Regions from separate parts of the Buttiauxella sp. WJP83 genome, predicted to be linked through region 1. Evidence: riboswitches for the same ligand, from Rfam matches in the RefSeq annotation. Region 1 holds a riboswitch; the other holds the start of a gene.

Region 1 (7,335 bases):
TACTCATCGAAAAACCACAGTATGTACAATCATTAGCGCAGAGGTTGGAGAGATACAACGGCACGTAAAAACTCACTGTGTTGCCAAAACGCTGGCGAGTTAATTGCTGCGCCTGCTGTGCGAGAGGTTCAAGATACTGGCTGGCAGCCGGAGAAAGCAGCGCCATAAGATGGTCGCGGGTGATTTTGCGGGCGCTCAATGCACGCTCTACATCAAGGGCTGTTTTGCTGTTGATGCGTAAAGTGATGTCATCCCAGTCGAGTTCACGCCAGCGATCAGTAAAGGTTCCGCCCATTACGTCCCCTCCTGGCTGAATTGCAGGAACTGCGTCAATGGGCTAGAAGCCTGCGCCTGCTGGTGGCGAGTTCCCAATCCGGACTGTGCGGCTATCGAACCTGCTTCAACGGCAAGTCGGAAAGCATGCGCCATCTGCACGGGATCTCGCGCTACAGCAATCGCGGTATTCACCAGTACAGCCGATGCCCCCATTTCCAGCGCATCGGCGGCGTGGCTAGGCGCACCGATACCCGCATCAACCACCACCGGCACCTGAGCCTGCTCAATAATAATTTCCAAAAATGCGCGGGTTTGTAAGCCCTGATTAGACCCAATCGGTGCGCCAAGTGGCATGACTGCCGCGCATCCTGTTTCCTCAAGCCGCTTGCACAAAACCGGATCGGCACCGCAATAAGGCAAAACAACAAAGCCTAATTTGACGAGTTTCTCGGCCGCTTTCAGTGTTTCAATCGGATCAGGTAAGAGATAGCGAGCATCTGGGTGAATTTCCAGTTTTACCCAGTGAGTGCCTAGCGCTTCACGTGCGAGTTGTGCAGCAAAAATCGCCTCCTCAGCATTTTTCGCTCCAGAAGTGTTTGGTAGCAGTTGCACGCCAGCCTCGAGCAGAGGAGTGAGAATCGCATCGTTATGATTACGCAAATCGACGCGTTTCATCGCCATGGTCACTAATTGCGAACCCGAGGCGCGGATGGCTTCGACCATGGCCTGCGGTGAGGAGAACTTACCGGTGCCAGTGAACAGGCGCGAAGAGAAAGTTTTATCTGCAATCTTGAGCATGTTAACCCCCGGCAATGGCCTGAAAAAGCAAGATTTGGTCGCCATCATTCAATAAATGAGTCTCCCATTGCTCGCGTGGGACAATCGTCTGATTGATAGCCAGAGCTATTCCAGGTTTTAGTACACGCAATTGTTCCAGAAGCTTTTCCAGTGTCAGGTTGCCCGCGCACTGCATCGGTTCATCATTAAAATGAATGCGCATCGTGCCCTCCGCATACCGGGCATTCTTTAGCTTTCTGCATGGTGAGCTTGCGCCAACTGTGTTGGCGAGCATCAAACAGACGTAAAGACCCCGTGGCTGGAACGATACCCGTGAGCAATTTAATCGCCTCAAGTGCCTGCAATGTTCCCATCACGCCGACCACGGGACCGATAATCCCTGCGGTTCGGCAGTTACGTTCTGGTTCATGTTCATCCGGCCAGACACAGCGATAACACCCATTTTCCCATGGGGGTGTGAGAACCATAAGCTGCCCGCCAAATCCTACCGCGCTGGCGGAAATCAGCGGTTTGCTCTGTTCGACGCAGGCGGCGTTGACTGCGTGGCGCGTCGCCATATTGTCGCTACAATCGAGAACCAAATCGACGCCGCGCACTGCCTGAATCAGCAAATTTCCTTCAAGACGTTCACTGATAATGTGCAGATCGATATCAGGATTGAGTTGCTGAAGATGGCGCTGGGCGACTCGAGATTTAGGCTGATCGAGATCGTTTGAAGTAAACAAAATCTGGCGTTGTAAGTTACTGATATGCACCGTGTCATCGTCGGCAAGAATCAGTGTGCCAACGCCCGCCGCCGCCAGGTATAAAGCGGCAGGGGAGCCCAGCCCACCGAGCCCAACAATAAGAACTTTGCTGGCGAGCAGCTTTTGCTGCCCTTCAACAGCCACGTCCTCAAGTAAAAGCTGACGGCTGTAACGCATGAAATCCGCATCATTCATCGCCAGCCCCCACCAGTGACAGTAATTGTGCGGTGGCGGCTTGCCAGTCTGGAGCCTGAGTAATCGCGCTCACCACGGCAACACTTCCTACGCCCGTTGCGAGCACTGAAGGAACGCGTTCAATGCTAATCCCGCCAATGGCTACGGTAGGGTAATCACCCAGCGTTTTGATGTGTTTTGCAAGTTGCGTAATCCCTTGCGGAGATGAAGGCATCTGCTTGGTATTGGTGGGGAAAACATGACCCAGCGCGATGTAAGAAGGGCGCGCCTCGAGGGCTCGGTCCATTTCCATGTTGTCATGAGTGGAGATTCCGAGGCGCAAACCCGCATCGCGAATAGCATCAAGATTTGCGACATCCATATCTTCCTGGCCCAGATGCACGCCGTAAGCGCGGTGTTTTATCGCCAACTTCCAGTAATCATTGATAAACAGACGAGCTTCGTATTGTTGGCCCAGCTTGATGGCGGCAACAATGTCGGCCTCTACGTCTTCGTCATGCTTATCTTTGATGCGCAGTTGAATAGTACGCACGCCAGCTTCCAGTAAACGGGCAATCCATTCCACGCTATCCACCACCGGATACAGACCCAGACGCCGGGGAACGAGGGGAAATGCAGGGTGTTTCATCACACTTCCTCCTGACGCAGGTAAATTTCGCCACCTTTTGCCCGGAAGGTTTGCGACATATCCTCCAGTCCGACTTCAATGGCTTGTTTGGCTGCGAAATCGCGGACTTCCTGGGAGATTTTCATTGAGCAGAATTTTGGCCCGCACATCGAACAGAAATGCGCGACTTTTCCGGATTCCTGCGGCAGCGTTTCATCGTGATAGGCTCGCGCGGTAAACGGGTCGAGCGCCAGATTAAACTGGTCTTCCCAACGGAATTCGAAGCGTGCTTTTGACATGGCGTTATCGCGGATTTGCGCGCCAGGGTGGCCTTTTGCCAGGTCTGCGGCGTGTGCCGCAATTTTGTAGGTTATTAGCCCCTGTTTAACATCTTCTTTGTTTGGCAGGCCGAGATGCTCTTTTGGCGTGACGTAACACAGCATCGCGCAGCCAAACCAGCCGATCATCGCTGCGCCAATACCTGATGTGAAGTGGTCGTAACCCGGTGCGATATCGGTCGTCAGCGGGCCGAGCGTATAGAACGGCGCTTCGTGGCAATGTTCCAGTTCTTCGGTCATGTTGCGGCGAATCATCTGCATCGGCACATGCCCGGGGCCTTCAATCATCACCTGGACGTCATATTCCCAGGCAATTTTGGTCAGTTCGCCGAGAGTGTGTAGCTCCGAGAATTGGGCTTCATCGTTGGCATCTTGAATGGAACCCGGGCGCAGGCCATCGCCTAAAGAGAGCGAAACGTCATAAGCGGCGCAGATTTCGCAGATCTCACGGAAATGTTCGTACAGGAAGTTTTCCTGATGATGTGACAAACACCATTTCGCCATAATCGAGCCGCCGCGTGAGACAATCCCGGTGAGGCGTTTGGCTGTCATCGGCACATAGCGCAGCAGCACGCCAGCGTGAATAGTGAAGTAATCGACACCTTGCTCGGCTTGTTCCAGCAATGTGTCGCGGAACATTTCCCAGGTGAGGTTTTCGGCGATACCGCTGACTTTTTCCAGTGCCTGGTAAATAGGTACTGTGCCAATCGGCACCGGGCTGTTACGCAGAATCCATTCGCGGGTTTCGTGGATATAGCGTCCAGTGGACAAGTCCATTACGGTATCTGCACCCCAACGCGTGGACCACACCAGTTTTTCTACTTCTTCTTCGATGGAAGAGGTGACCGCCGAATTACCGATATTGGCGTTCACTTTGACCAGGAAATTACGCCCGATAATCATCGGTTCGGATTCCGGGTGATTAATGTTGGCGGGGATAATTGCGCGTCCCGCCGTAACTTCGTCGCGCACAAATTCTGGTGTGATATTTTCAGGAAGACGAGCGCCAAACCCCTGGCCCGGATGCTGGTGGCGTAAAACCTGGTCGCGGATTCGTTCACGGCCCATATTTTCACGAATTGCGATGAACTCCATTTCCGGCGTCACTATCCCCTTGCGCGCATAGTGCAGTTGCGTGACTGTTTTCCCAGTTTTTGCGCGCTTAGGCGTGAGTTGCGTTTCAAATCGCAATTCGTCCAGACCGTCATCGGCCAGACGCTCTTTGGTATAGGCAGAGCTACGGTCAGTCAGGATTTCGCAATCATCACGCTCAGTAATCCAGTTGGCTCGAAGAGGATCAAGCCCGCGCAGTACGTCAATGATGATAGCCGGATCGCCATATGCGCCAGATGTGTCATAAACGGGGATGGCGTCGTTAGGCGTAAATTGTGGGTTTTCTTTACTGCCGCCGGTTGCGGTCGGGCTTAATTGAATTTCGCGCATGGGCACGCGGATATCATCGCGAGAGCCAGTGAGATAAATACGCTGAGAGTTGGGGAAAGCCGTGCCTTCCAGGGTATTGATAAAATGTTGGGCTGCGGCGCGCTGCTCGCGGCGGTTGAGTTTTTTTTCAGTGGTAGACATAGCTCATTCCAGTAATTATCAGGAAGTGGCTTGTCAGAACAACGGAGGAGTAATGAATGTGGACCGCCCGCGCACGGGTGAACCCAAAAGCAGAATTACTCTTGTTCCCTTCGCAGGTATTAGCCTGATCAGGTTCCGCGGATCCCGAATTAACGGTCTCAGCCGGTGCTTTACCATAACAGTAAGCACTCGGCACTCCGACAAGAAGAAACCCGTATTGCTACGGGTCGGGTTGTAAACTACTCGTTAACAGGGCAGAACTCAAGCCGGGCGTGCAAGACCGCGGGTATTGTTAGCACTGTCATCTAAATCGTGGTCGTACGCCAATTGAATGAGTTTATCTTCCAGCGAAAAACGTGATTCCAGTGCTTCGCCGATGCCGGACAAGGCTTTCTGGAACTCAATGTAGTTATCGTCATCGATAGCGCTTTCAAGATGCGTATCGTAGAAATCCATGATTTGCTGGGTATTGGCTTCAAGCTGTGGGTAAAGATGGGTGGCAGCAAAAAGTGGGCTGTTGCCTTCCATTTCGCTGATAATACGTTCATAAATATTAAAATGGCCGGCAGACAGATAATCCACCAAGTTGTGGCAAAAATTATCCAGAGCCTTTTCATTGAGCGCGGTATGGGAATCCTTGTTAGGCTTGATCCCAACCATATTGTAATAAGCCACCAATAAATGTTTGCGGGCATGAAGCCATTGGTCGATTAACTCATTACTACCACCAACGCGCTCAGTCAGATTCTCTAACTGGTTAAGCATGATTGACTCCGTGAGTTATTTACTCGTCATATTTCAAGTTGCAGGGGTGTTGGCTGCACTCACTTACCCGAATCACTTACTCAAGTAAGCTCATCGGGATGCGTTCATTTGCCGCCTACCTGCAACTCGAACTATTTAGAGTGAAAGATGTAACGCAAACGTACCCAAAATTGTTACGACCATTTGTTTATACCAGCGAACTCGGGGATGTGCACCAGGTTATGGAACGTGTAATTCAAAAGTTAGATCAGGGCTGGTTTATCGTCAGTCATGAACAAAAATTGTGGTTGCCAAAAGGTGAGCTCCCTCACGGAGTGGCACAAAATTTTCAGCTCGATGGCGCTGTTGGGATGCCCATCGGTGAGTGGGAAAATGAACCTGTATGGCTTGTGCGACAAAATCGCCGGACGGATATGGGATCGGTGCGTCAGGTTATCGATCAGGATGTGGGATTATTCCAGCTGGCGGGTCGCGGTGTGCAATTAGCGGAATTCTACCGCTCGCATAAATTCTGTGGCTACTGTGGGCATGAAATGCACGTCAGCAAAACGGAATGGGCCATGTTATGTAGCCACTGCCGTGAACGTTACTATCCGCAAATCTCGCCGTGCATCATTGTGGCCATTCGCCGTGACGACCATATCCTGCTTGCCCAACATACGCGTCATCGCAATGGGATTTACACCGTGCTGGCGGGGTTTGTCGAAGTCGGGGAAACCCTCGAACAAGCCGTGGCGAGGGAAGTCATGGAAGAAAGCAGTATTCGCGTGAAGAACTTACGCTACGTCACTTCCCAGCCATGGCCGTTCCCGCAGTCCTTGATGACCGCATTTATGGCGGAATATCATAGCGGTGAGATTGAAATCGACCCGAAAGAGTTACTGGATGCAGGCTGGTATCGCTACGATCAATTGCCGTTATTGCCACCACCGGGTACGGTTGCACGACGCCTGATTGAAGACACCGTCGCCCTGTGTCGCGCGGACTATGAGTGATAAACTCGAGCGATACAGCCAAAGGAAATTAAAAATGACTGAACTCAAGAACGATCGTTACTTGCGGGCGCTTCAACGCCAGCCTGTAGATACCACGCCAGTATGGATGATGAGGCAGGCAGGTCGTTACTTGCCAGAATATAAAGCGACACGTGCGCAGGCCGGCGATTTTATGTCGCTGTGCAAAAATGCGGAACTGGCTTGCGAAGTGACTCTGCAACCGCTGCGTCGTTACGCGCTGGATGCGGCAATCCTCTTTTCCGATATTCTTACGGTTCCAGATGCGATGGGGCTTGGCCTTTATTTTGAAACCGGCGAGGGCCCACGTTTTCGCTCACCTGTAACCTGCCGTGCCGATGTCGAAAAACTGCCTGTTCCTGATCCAGAAGATGAACTGGGTTACGTGATGAATGCGGTGCGTACCATTCGCCGTGAGCTAAAAGGCGAAGTGCCTTTGATTGGTTTTACTGGCAGCCCGTGGACGTTGGCGACGTACATGGTTGAAGGTGGCAGCAGCAAAGCCTTCACCGTTATCAAAAAGATGATGTATGCCGATCCTCAAGCGCTGCATCTTCTGCTCGATAAGCTGGCGCAAAGCGTCACGTTGTACCTGAATGCGCAAATCAAAGCGGGTGCGCAATCGGTGATGATTTTCGATACTTGGGGTGGCGTGCTGACCGGGCGCGATTATCAGCAATTCTCGCTCTACTACATGCATAAAATCATTGATGGCTTACTGCGTGAAAACGAAGGTCGCCGAGTGCCGGTGACGATGTTTACCAAAGGTGGCGGTCAGTGGCTGGAGGCGATGGCTGAAACAGGCTGTGACGCGCTGGGATTAGACTGGACAACCGATATTGCTGATGCTCGCCGTCGTGTCGGTCATAAAGTTGCGCTACAAGGCAACATGGATCCTTCTATGTTGTATGCGCAACCTGCACGTATCGAAGAGGAAGTAGCAACGATTCTGGCAGGATTTGGTAAAGGCGAAGGCCACGTATTTAACCTTGGCCATGGTATTCACCAGGATG
Region 2 (7,335 bases), 1.0 Mb from region 1:
GAGGCAACGGATCAGCAGAATCTGGAAAAGCTGCTGGCGACACTGAAAGATGTGCCGGACGATCAACGCAAAGCGCGGTTCCATTGTGTGCTGGTGTATATGCGTCATGCAGAAGATCCCACACCGCTGGTGTGTCACGGCAGTTGGGAAGGTCAGATCACCCGCGAAGCCGCAGGGGCTGGCGGCTTTGGCTACGACCCGATTTTCTTTGTCACTACCGAGGGCAAAACTGCGGCTGAACTCACTCGTGATGAAAAACGCGCGATTTCCCACCGTGGGCAAGCACTAAAACTGTTACTGGAAGCAATGAAAAATGGCTAATTTGCCACCACTGAGTCTCTATATTCACATCCCGTGGTGCGTGCAGAAGTGCCCCTACTGTGACTTCAATTCTCATGCACTAAAAGGCGACGTCCCGCATGACGAGTATGTCGCCCACCTGTTGCGCGATCTGGACAACGACGCGCCAATGGCACAAGGACGTGAAATAAAGACCATCTTTATTGGTGGCGGTACGCCTAGCTTGCTTTCAAGCGAGGCGATGCAAACGTTGCTCGATGGCGTGCGTGCGCGCCTGCCGCTGGCAGCTGATGCAGAAATTACCATGGAAGCGAATCCTGGCACCGTTGAGGCCGACCGCTTCGTTGGCTATCAACGTGCTGGCGTGAACCGCATTTCTATCGGTGTGCAGAGTTTTAGCGAGACAAAACTCAAACGCCTGGGCCGAATCCATGATTCCGGTGAAGCGAAACGTGCGGCAAATCTGGCTAGCGGATTAGGGCTGCGTAGTTTCAATCTGGATTTGATGCACGGTTTGCCAGACCAGTCGCTGGAAGAGGCGCTGGATGATTTGCGACAGGCCATTGAGCTGAATCCACCGCATCTTTCCTGGTATCAGCTGACAATTGAGCCTAATACGCTGTTTAGCTCACGTCCGCCAAAACTGCCGGACGACGACGCGCTGTGGGATATTTTCGAACAGGGCGACAAACTGCTGACGGCTGCGGGTTATCAGCAATACGAAACCTCGGCCTACGCAAAACCGGGCTATCAGTGTCAGCACAACCTGAACTACTGGCGTTTTGGCGACTACCTGGGAATTGGCTGTGGCGCACACGGTAAAGTGACGTTCGAAGACGGGCGCATCATGCGTACCGCCAAAACGCGCCACCCGCGTGGCTATATGGAAGGCAAATACCTCGATCGCCAGCACGATGTTGAGCAAGCGGATAAACCGTTCGAGTTCTTTATGAACCGTTTCCGCCTGCTGGAAGCCGCACCACGCAATGAATTTAGCCTGTATACCGGGCTGGACGAAACGGTGATCCGTGCGCAGCTGGATGAAGCAATTGCTAAAAATTATCTGGTAGAAACTGAAGATTACTGGCAGATAACCGAGCACGGTAAGCTGTTTTTGAATTCGCTATTAGAGATTTTCCTGGCCGAGTAATCAAATATCGGGGCGAATAGCCGCCCCGATATCTTTTAAATGTTTTTGACCCTGCTGGTCAAAATCAACGCCAACACCGCCAATCCTGCAATTAACCAATACACCGAATAATGCCCGAAACTCTCCGCGAGCGCCCCTTGCAACACGCCAGCCAGAATCACGCCGGTAGAAATACTGTTGGTAAATAATGTGGTTGCCGACCCCGGCCTGCCCGGCATTAAATCCTGGAACCATAGCATTCCAATCCCGGCGACAATGCCAATAAACACCGCGTTAAACAACTGGAGCAACAACAGCGCCGTGCGGCTGTGGAACAAAATCAGCCCGACGTAGAACAACACGCCCGCTGCCACCGCAATCACCATCATGCGCCGCTTACCAAAACGCTTCACATAATAGCCCGCAAGGATCATCGCCGGGATTTCAAGCCCCGCCGCCGTCCCCATCAGCAGTCCTGCCAGCGATTCCGGAAGCCCTAAATCACTGCTGACCCACAGCGGCATATCAATGATGTACATGGTGTTGCAGGTCCACATCAGCATTGAGGCAATGAACAACATGCGGACGTTCTTGTCTTTCCAGCCGCTGACTTCGGTAAGCGCCAGATCGGCGGGCTGTTCAATTCGCTCAACCGACGGAAGTGCGAAGAAGATGAGCGCCAGCGAGATAACAAAAATCCCCGCCGCAATAAGAAACATGGTGGTAAAGCCGTAGTTTAACGCCAGCATAAACGACAACGGCGGGCCAATGACCCAGGCAAGCGACAGCTGGGCACGCATTATCGAGCTGAACATCACCACTTCACGTGCGGATCTATCTGCATACTCGCGGGCCAGGGCGAAGATTTGCGGCATTGCCGTGTTAGCAATGGAGGCAAACATGACGCCCAGGGTAATTAGCGTCAGATAATGACGGTTAAAAGCAAACAAAATGCAGTTTGCCACGGCCATCGCACAGCAAACCATAATCAGCTTTCGTCTGTCGCCCCGGCTATCAGAGCGCTTCGCCAGCATCAGACTGACCAGAATACCGGCTATCGCGTTGACGGTATAAAACAACCCGACCCAGAATGGCCGCACTTGCACTTCACGCGTTAAAAACAGGCTCAGCGTAGGTGCCTGAAGTGCCCCCGCGATGCCCATCATAAAAGCCACTAGCATAAATGCTGTGTAAACCGGATTCAGGCGTCGTCCTTTTGTCAGAAACCAGGCCATGCAGAGAGATCCTTTTGCTTGAGCGGGTGATAAATGTGCAAGCCGTCCACTATACCCTAAATAATTCAAGTTGCAGGTAGGCGGCAAGGGAGCAAATTCCCAGGAGCTTACTAAAGTAAGTGACTGGGGTTTGTGAGTGCAGCCAACACCCCTGCGGCTTGAAGTATGACGGGTATAAAAAAGCCAGCGGTAAAAACCACTGGCCTGGTGAACATCACCAATTCTCAGTCACACATGAATCAACGAGTTAGTACTTCACGGTTGCGGAAGTGTTCACTTCCCACTGCATTAAGTCCTCGAGCATCCTCAGACGTTGCGACGCTGTCTGGCGAGCCAGCCATCCAGCAGAAACACTTTGTGTTGCGGCAAAATACTGTTGATAAAACTTAACAACCGGTGACCGTTTCATATGTACCTCCTCGCTTTCATCGTTGATGATTATTGGCGTAATATGAGGAAAGTTAAATTGATGAGTTTCTGCCGGGAGTTCCTCTTTTCTACCCTTTAGCATTCGAGTTGCAGGTAGGCGGCAAGGGAGGGAATCCCCAGGAGCTTACTTGAGTAAGTGACTGGGGTGAGCAAACGCAGCCAACACCCCTGCAACTTGAAGGATGAAGGGTATATGTCTAGTGGTCGTCTACAACAACAGTTCATCCGTCTGTGGCAAAGCTTCGAAGGAAAGCCGCAAGAAACGACGTTGAATGATTTGGCCGATTTGCTGAATTGCTCCCGCCGACATATGCGGACGTTACTCAGTGCGATGCAGGAAAATGGCTGGTTAAGCTGGCAAGCCGAAGCCGGGCGCGGCAAGCGATCAAAGCTTGAGTTTTTGTACACAGGCCTTGCGCTCCAGCAACAGCGCGCAGAAGATCTGCTTGAGCAGGACAGGATTGATCAACTGGTGCAGATCGTTGGCGATAAAGCTGCCGTTCGCCAGATGCTGATTTCTCATCTTGGTCGAAGCTTTCGGCAAGGGCGGCATATACTGCGCGTTCTCTACTACCGCCCACTGCTAAATCTGTTACCCGGTTCCGCTCTACGTCGTTCAGAAACTCATATTGCCCGGCAAATTTTCAGCGGGCTTATCCGTATAAATGAGGAAAATGGGGAACTGGAAGCGGATATTGCCCACCACTGGCAACAAATTTCCCCATTACATTGGCGTTTTTATCTTCGCCCCGGCATTCATTTTCACCATGGGCGTGAGTTGGATATGCTGGATGTGACGACATCCTTGCAACGTATCAGCACTTTGCCGCTTTATTCGCATATTAAGGAAATTACCTCGCCTACAGCCTGGACGCTGGATATCACCCTCTCACAACCCGACAAATGGCTACCGTGGTTACTGGGCAGCGTCAATGCGATGATCCTGCCGCGCGAATGGCAGACCTTAACCAATTTTGCTCGTCAGCCGGTCGGCACCGGCCCGTATTCGGTGGTACGCAACAACACCAATCAGCTGAAAATTCAGGCCTACGATGATTACTTCGGTTATCGGGCATTGATTGACGAGGTCAATTTTTGGGTGCTGCCGGAAATTGGTGAAGAAATCAGTTGTGCGGTGCAATTGTCAGGAATGCCCGACAGTGAGAAAGCCATCGAAAGTCGTCTCGAAGAAGGCTGCTACTATATTTTGTTCGATAGCCGCTCAACATTGGGTAGCAATACAGAAGTACGCCGTTGGTTGAGCCATGTTCTGGCACCGATCCATCTGCTTTACAGCGCAGGCGCCCAAAATCAGCAATATTGGTTCCCAGCCTACGGACTGCTACCGCGCTGGCACCATGCACGCCCCCAGCCGACACTCGAAAAACCCGCCGGGCTGGAGTCCGTTACGCTGACATTTTATCGCGATCACGTTGAGCATCGGGTGATAGCTAAATTCATGGAAGAGCTGCTGGCGCGCGTGGGTGTAGAGCTTGTGGTGCAAGAGGTGAGCTATGAAGAGTGGCATCAGGGGGATGCTGAAAGTGATATCTGGCTTAATAGCGCGAACTTCACTCTACCGTTAGAGTTTTCACTCTATTCGCACCTTTATGAAGTGCCGTTGATTCAAAAATGCCTCGCCATTGACTGGGAAACGGATACGGGTAAATGGCATAACGGAGAGCTTTCTCTGCCTGAGTGGTGCCAGAGTCGCGTGGAAAATAATGATATTTTGCCGTTAATCCACCACTGGTTGCGCATTGAAGGACAACGCAGTATGCGCGGTGTGAGAATGAACACGTTGGGATGGTTCGACTTTAAGTCGGCATGGTTTGCACCACCAGAACCAATACCTCTTTCGTAATATTTACAAAATCTCTACAATGCACGCGTTCTCAACGGGGTGCTAAGGCGAAAGTCTGGCTGAGATAATACCCGTCGAACCTGATCCGGATAACGCCGGCGAAGGGATTTGAGGCTCATTTCTCAAAGTCCTTTGCCACCCCTAATCCCAAGAGGTGCAAAGTGTTCAAAAAATTATTGCCGTTGCTTGCGCTCATCGCAGCACCTGTTTTTGCCAAACCCCTGCTGACTGTTTATACCTACGACTCTTTTGCCGCCGACTGGGGGCCAGGTCCTGCGGTGAAAAAGGCCTTTGAAGCGGACTGTAATTGCGAGCTGAAATTCGTCGCACTCGAAGATGGCGTTTCGTTGCTTAATCGCATCCGAATGGAAGGTAAAAACAGTAAAGCTGATGTCGTTCTGGGGCTGGATAACAACCTTCTGGAAGCGGCCACCCAGACGAAATTATTTGCACCGAGCAAAACAAACATCAGTGCGTTGAAAGTCCCTGGCGGCTGGAGCAACGAGACCTTCGTGCCGTTCGATTACGGCTATTTCGCTTTCGTCTACGATAAAAACAAACTGAAGAACCCGCCGAAAAGCCTGAAAGAGCTGGTCGAAAGCGACCAAAAGTGGAAAGTGATTTATCAGGATCCGCGCACCAGCACGCCGGGCCTGGGCTTGCTGTTATGGATGCAAAAAGTGTATGGCGACAAGTCGCCTGAAGCGTGGCAAAAACTGGCGAAGAAAACCGTCACCGTGACTAAAGGCTGGAGCGAAGCCTATGGTCTGTTCCTGAAAGGTGAAGGCGATTTGGTGCTGAGTTACACCACTTCTCCGGCTTATCACATTATCGAAGAGAAAAAAGATAACTACGCAGCGGCTAATTTTAGCGAAGGCCACTATTTGCAGGTGGAAGTTGCCGGACGTCTGGCGTCAAGCAAACAGCCGGAACTGGCTGAAAAGTTCATGGCTTTTATCACCTCACCCGGCTTCCAGAATACCGTTGCGACGGGAAACTGGATGTACCCTGTGACCGATGTGAAATTGCCTGAAGGCTTTAATGGCCTGGTCAAACCGCAGAACACCCTTGAGTACAGCGCGCAAGAAGTCTCTAAACAACGCGCCAACTGGATTAGCGAATGGCAACGCGCCGTCAGCCGCTAATTCCCGGCTGGCTGATCCCAGGGCTTTGTGCCGCCACACTGGTGGTGGCCGTAGCCCTGGCGGCTTTTATGGCGCTGTGGTTTAACGCGCCGCAAACAGATATCCGCGCCCTGATGCAGGATAGCTATTTGTGGCACGTACTGCGTTTCTCGTTCTGGCAGGCGTTTCTCTCCGCCGCACTTTCCGTATTCCCGGCAATTTTTCTGGCTCGTGCGCTCTATCGTCGCCGTTTCCCTGGTCGTTTAGCCCTTTTACGGCTGTGCGCGATGACGCTGGTTTTGCCGGTGCTGGTGGCGGTATTCGGTATTCTGACAGTGTACGGGCGCGAAGGTTGGCTGGCCTCGCTATGCGCAGGGTTGGGAATCGAGTGGACCTTCTCGCCCTACGGTTTAAAAGGCATTTTATTAGCACACGTCTTTTTTAACATGCCAATGGCGACACGTTTGCTGCTTCAGGCATTAGAAAATATCCCCAGCGAACAGCGACAGGTTGCCGCACAACTCGGGATGCAGGGCTGGAATTTCTTCCGCTTTGTGGAATGGCCCTGGCTGCGCCGCCAGATTCTCCCGGCGGCAGCGCTGATTTTTATGCTCTGTTTTGCAAGCTTTGCCACCGTGCTCTCGCTAGGCGGTGGGCCACAAGCGACTACCATCGAGCTGGCGATTTTCCAGGCGCTGAGCTACGACTACGATCCCGCTCGAGCAGCCTTGCTTGCGATGATCCAGATGGTCTGCTGTTTAGCGTTGGTGCTATTAAGCCAGCGACTTAGCAGAGCAATTCCCGTGGGGAATAGCCTGATGCACGGCTGGCGCGACCGTCAGGATAACCTGCGTCGTAAACTGTGCGACGCGGGGCTCATCATCCTCGCGCTGTTACTGTTACTGCCACCATTGTTGGCGGTGATGATTGATGGCCTCAATAGTGGCTTTAGCGCTGTGTTGTCACAGCCGGTGCTTTGGCAGGCATTGTTCACCTCATTACGAATTGCCGTAGGTGCCGGATTAATCTGCGTGATAATTACGGTAATGTTGCTGTGGAGCTCGCGGGAGTTACGCCTGCGTAACCGCACCTTTGCAGGCCAGGCGCTGGAACTTAGCGGAATGTTGATTCTGGCAATGCCCGGTATCGTGCTGGCGACCGGCTTTTTCCTGCTCCTCAATAGCACCGTGGGTTTACCGCAAACGGCTGATGGCATCGTGATTTTCACTAATGCGCTGATGGCAATCCCCTACG

The links. Region 1 has a riboswitch for thiamine pyrophosphate ahead of thiC (phosphomethylpyrimidine synthase ThiC). Riboswitches for the same ligand answer to the same signal wherever they lie in the genome.
Region 2: it holds a riboswitch for thiamine pyrophosphate, as region 1 does, so the genes downstream of both, thiB (thiamine ABC transporter substrate binding subunit) here and thiC (phosphomethylpyrimidine synthase ThiC) in region 1, are expected to answer to the same signal.

What each region holds. Positions count from the first base shown of each region.
Region 1 is NZ_CP110080.1:4,395,464-4,402,798, reverse strand. Features, by position in the region: gene thiH (2-iminoacetate synthase ThiH) at 1-295, opposite strand, end outside; gene thiG (thiazole synthase) at 295-1,074, opposite strand; gene thiS (sulfur carrier protein ThiS) at 1,076-1,276, opposite strand; gene OH773_RS20310 (HesA/MoeB/ThiF family protein) at 1,260-2,015, opposite strand; gene thiE (thiamine phosphate synthase) at 2,008-2,643, opposite strand; gene thiC (phosphomethylpyrimidine synthase ThiC) at 2,643-4,544, opposite strand; TPP riboswitch at 4,633-4,754, opposite strand; gene rsd (sigma D regulator) at 4,806-5,309, opposite strand; gene nudC (NAD(+) diphosphatase) at 5,531-6,304, shown strand; gene hemE (uroporphyrinogen decarboxylase) at 6,339-7,335, shown strand, end outside.
Region 2 is NZ_CP110080.1:713,238-720,572, reverse strand. Features, by position in the region: gene OH773_RS03405 (XTP/dITP diphosphatase) at 1-321, shown strand, start outside; gene hemW (radical SAM family heme chaperone HemW) at 314-1,450, shown strand; gene OH773_RS03395 (sugar efflux transporter) at 1,486-2,664, opposite strand; gene sgrT (glucose uptake inhibitor SgrT) at 2,912-3,073, opposite strand; gene sgrR (HTH-type transcriptional regulator SgrR) at 3,287-4,957, shown strand; TPP riboswitch at 4,983-5,082, shown strand; gene thiB (thiamine ABC transporter substrate binding subunit) at 5,119-6,102, shown strand; gene thiP (thiamine/thiamine pyrophosphate ABC transporter permease ThiP) at 6,078-7,335, shown strand, end outside.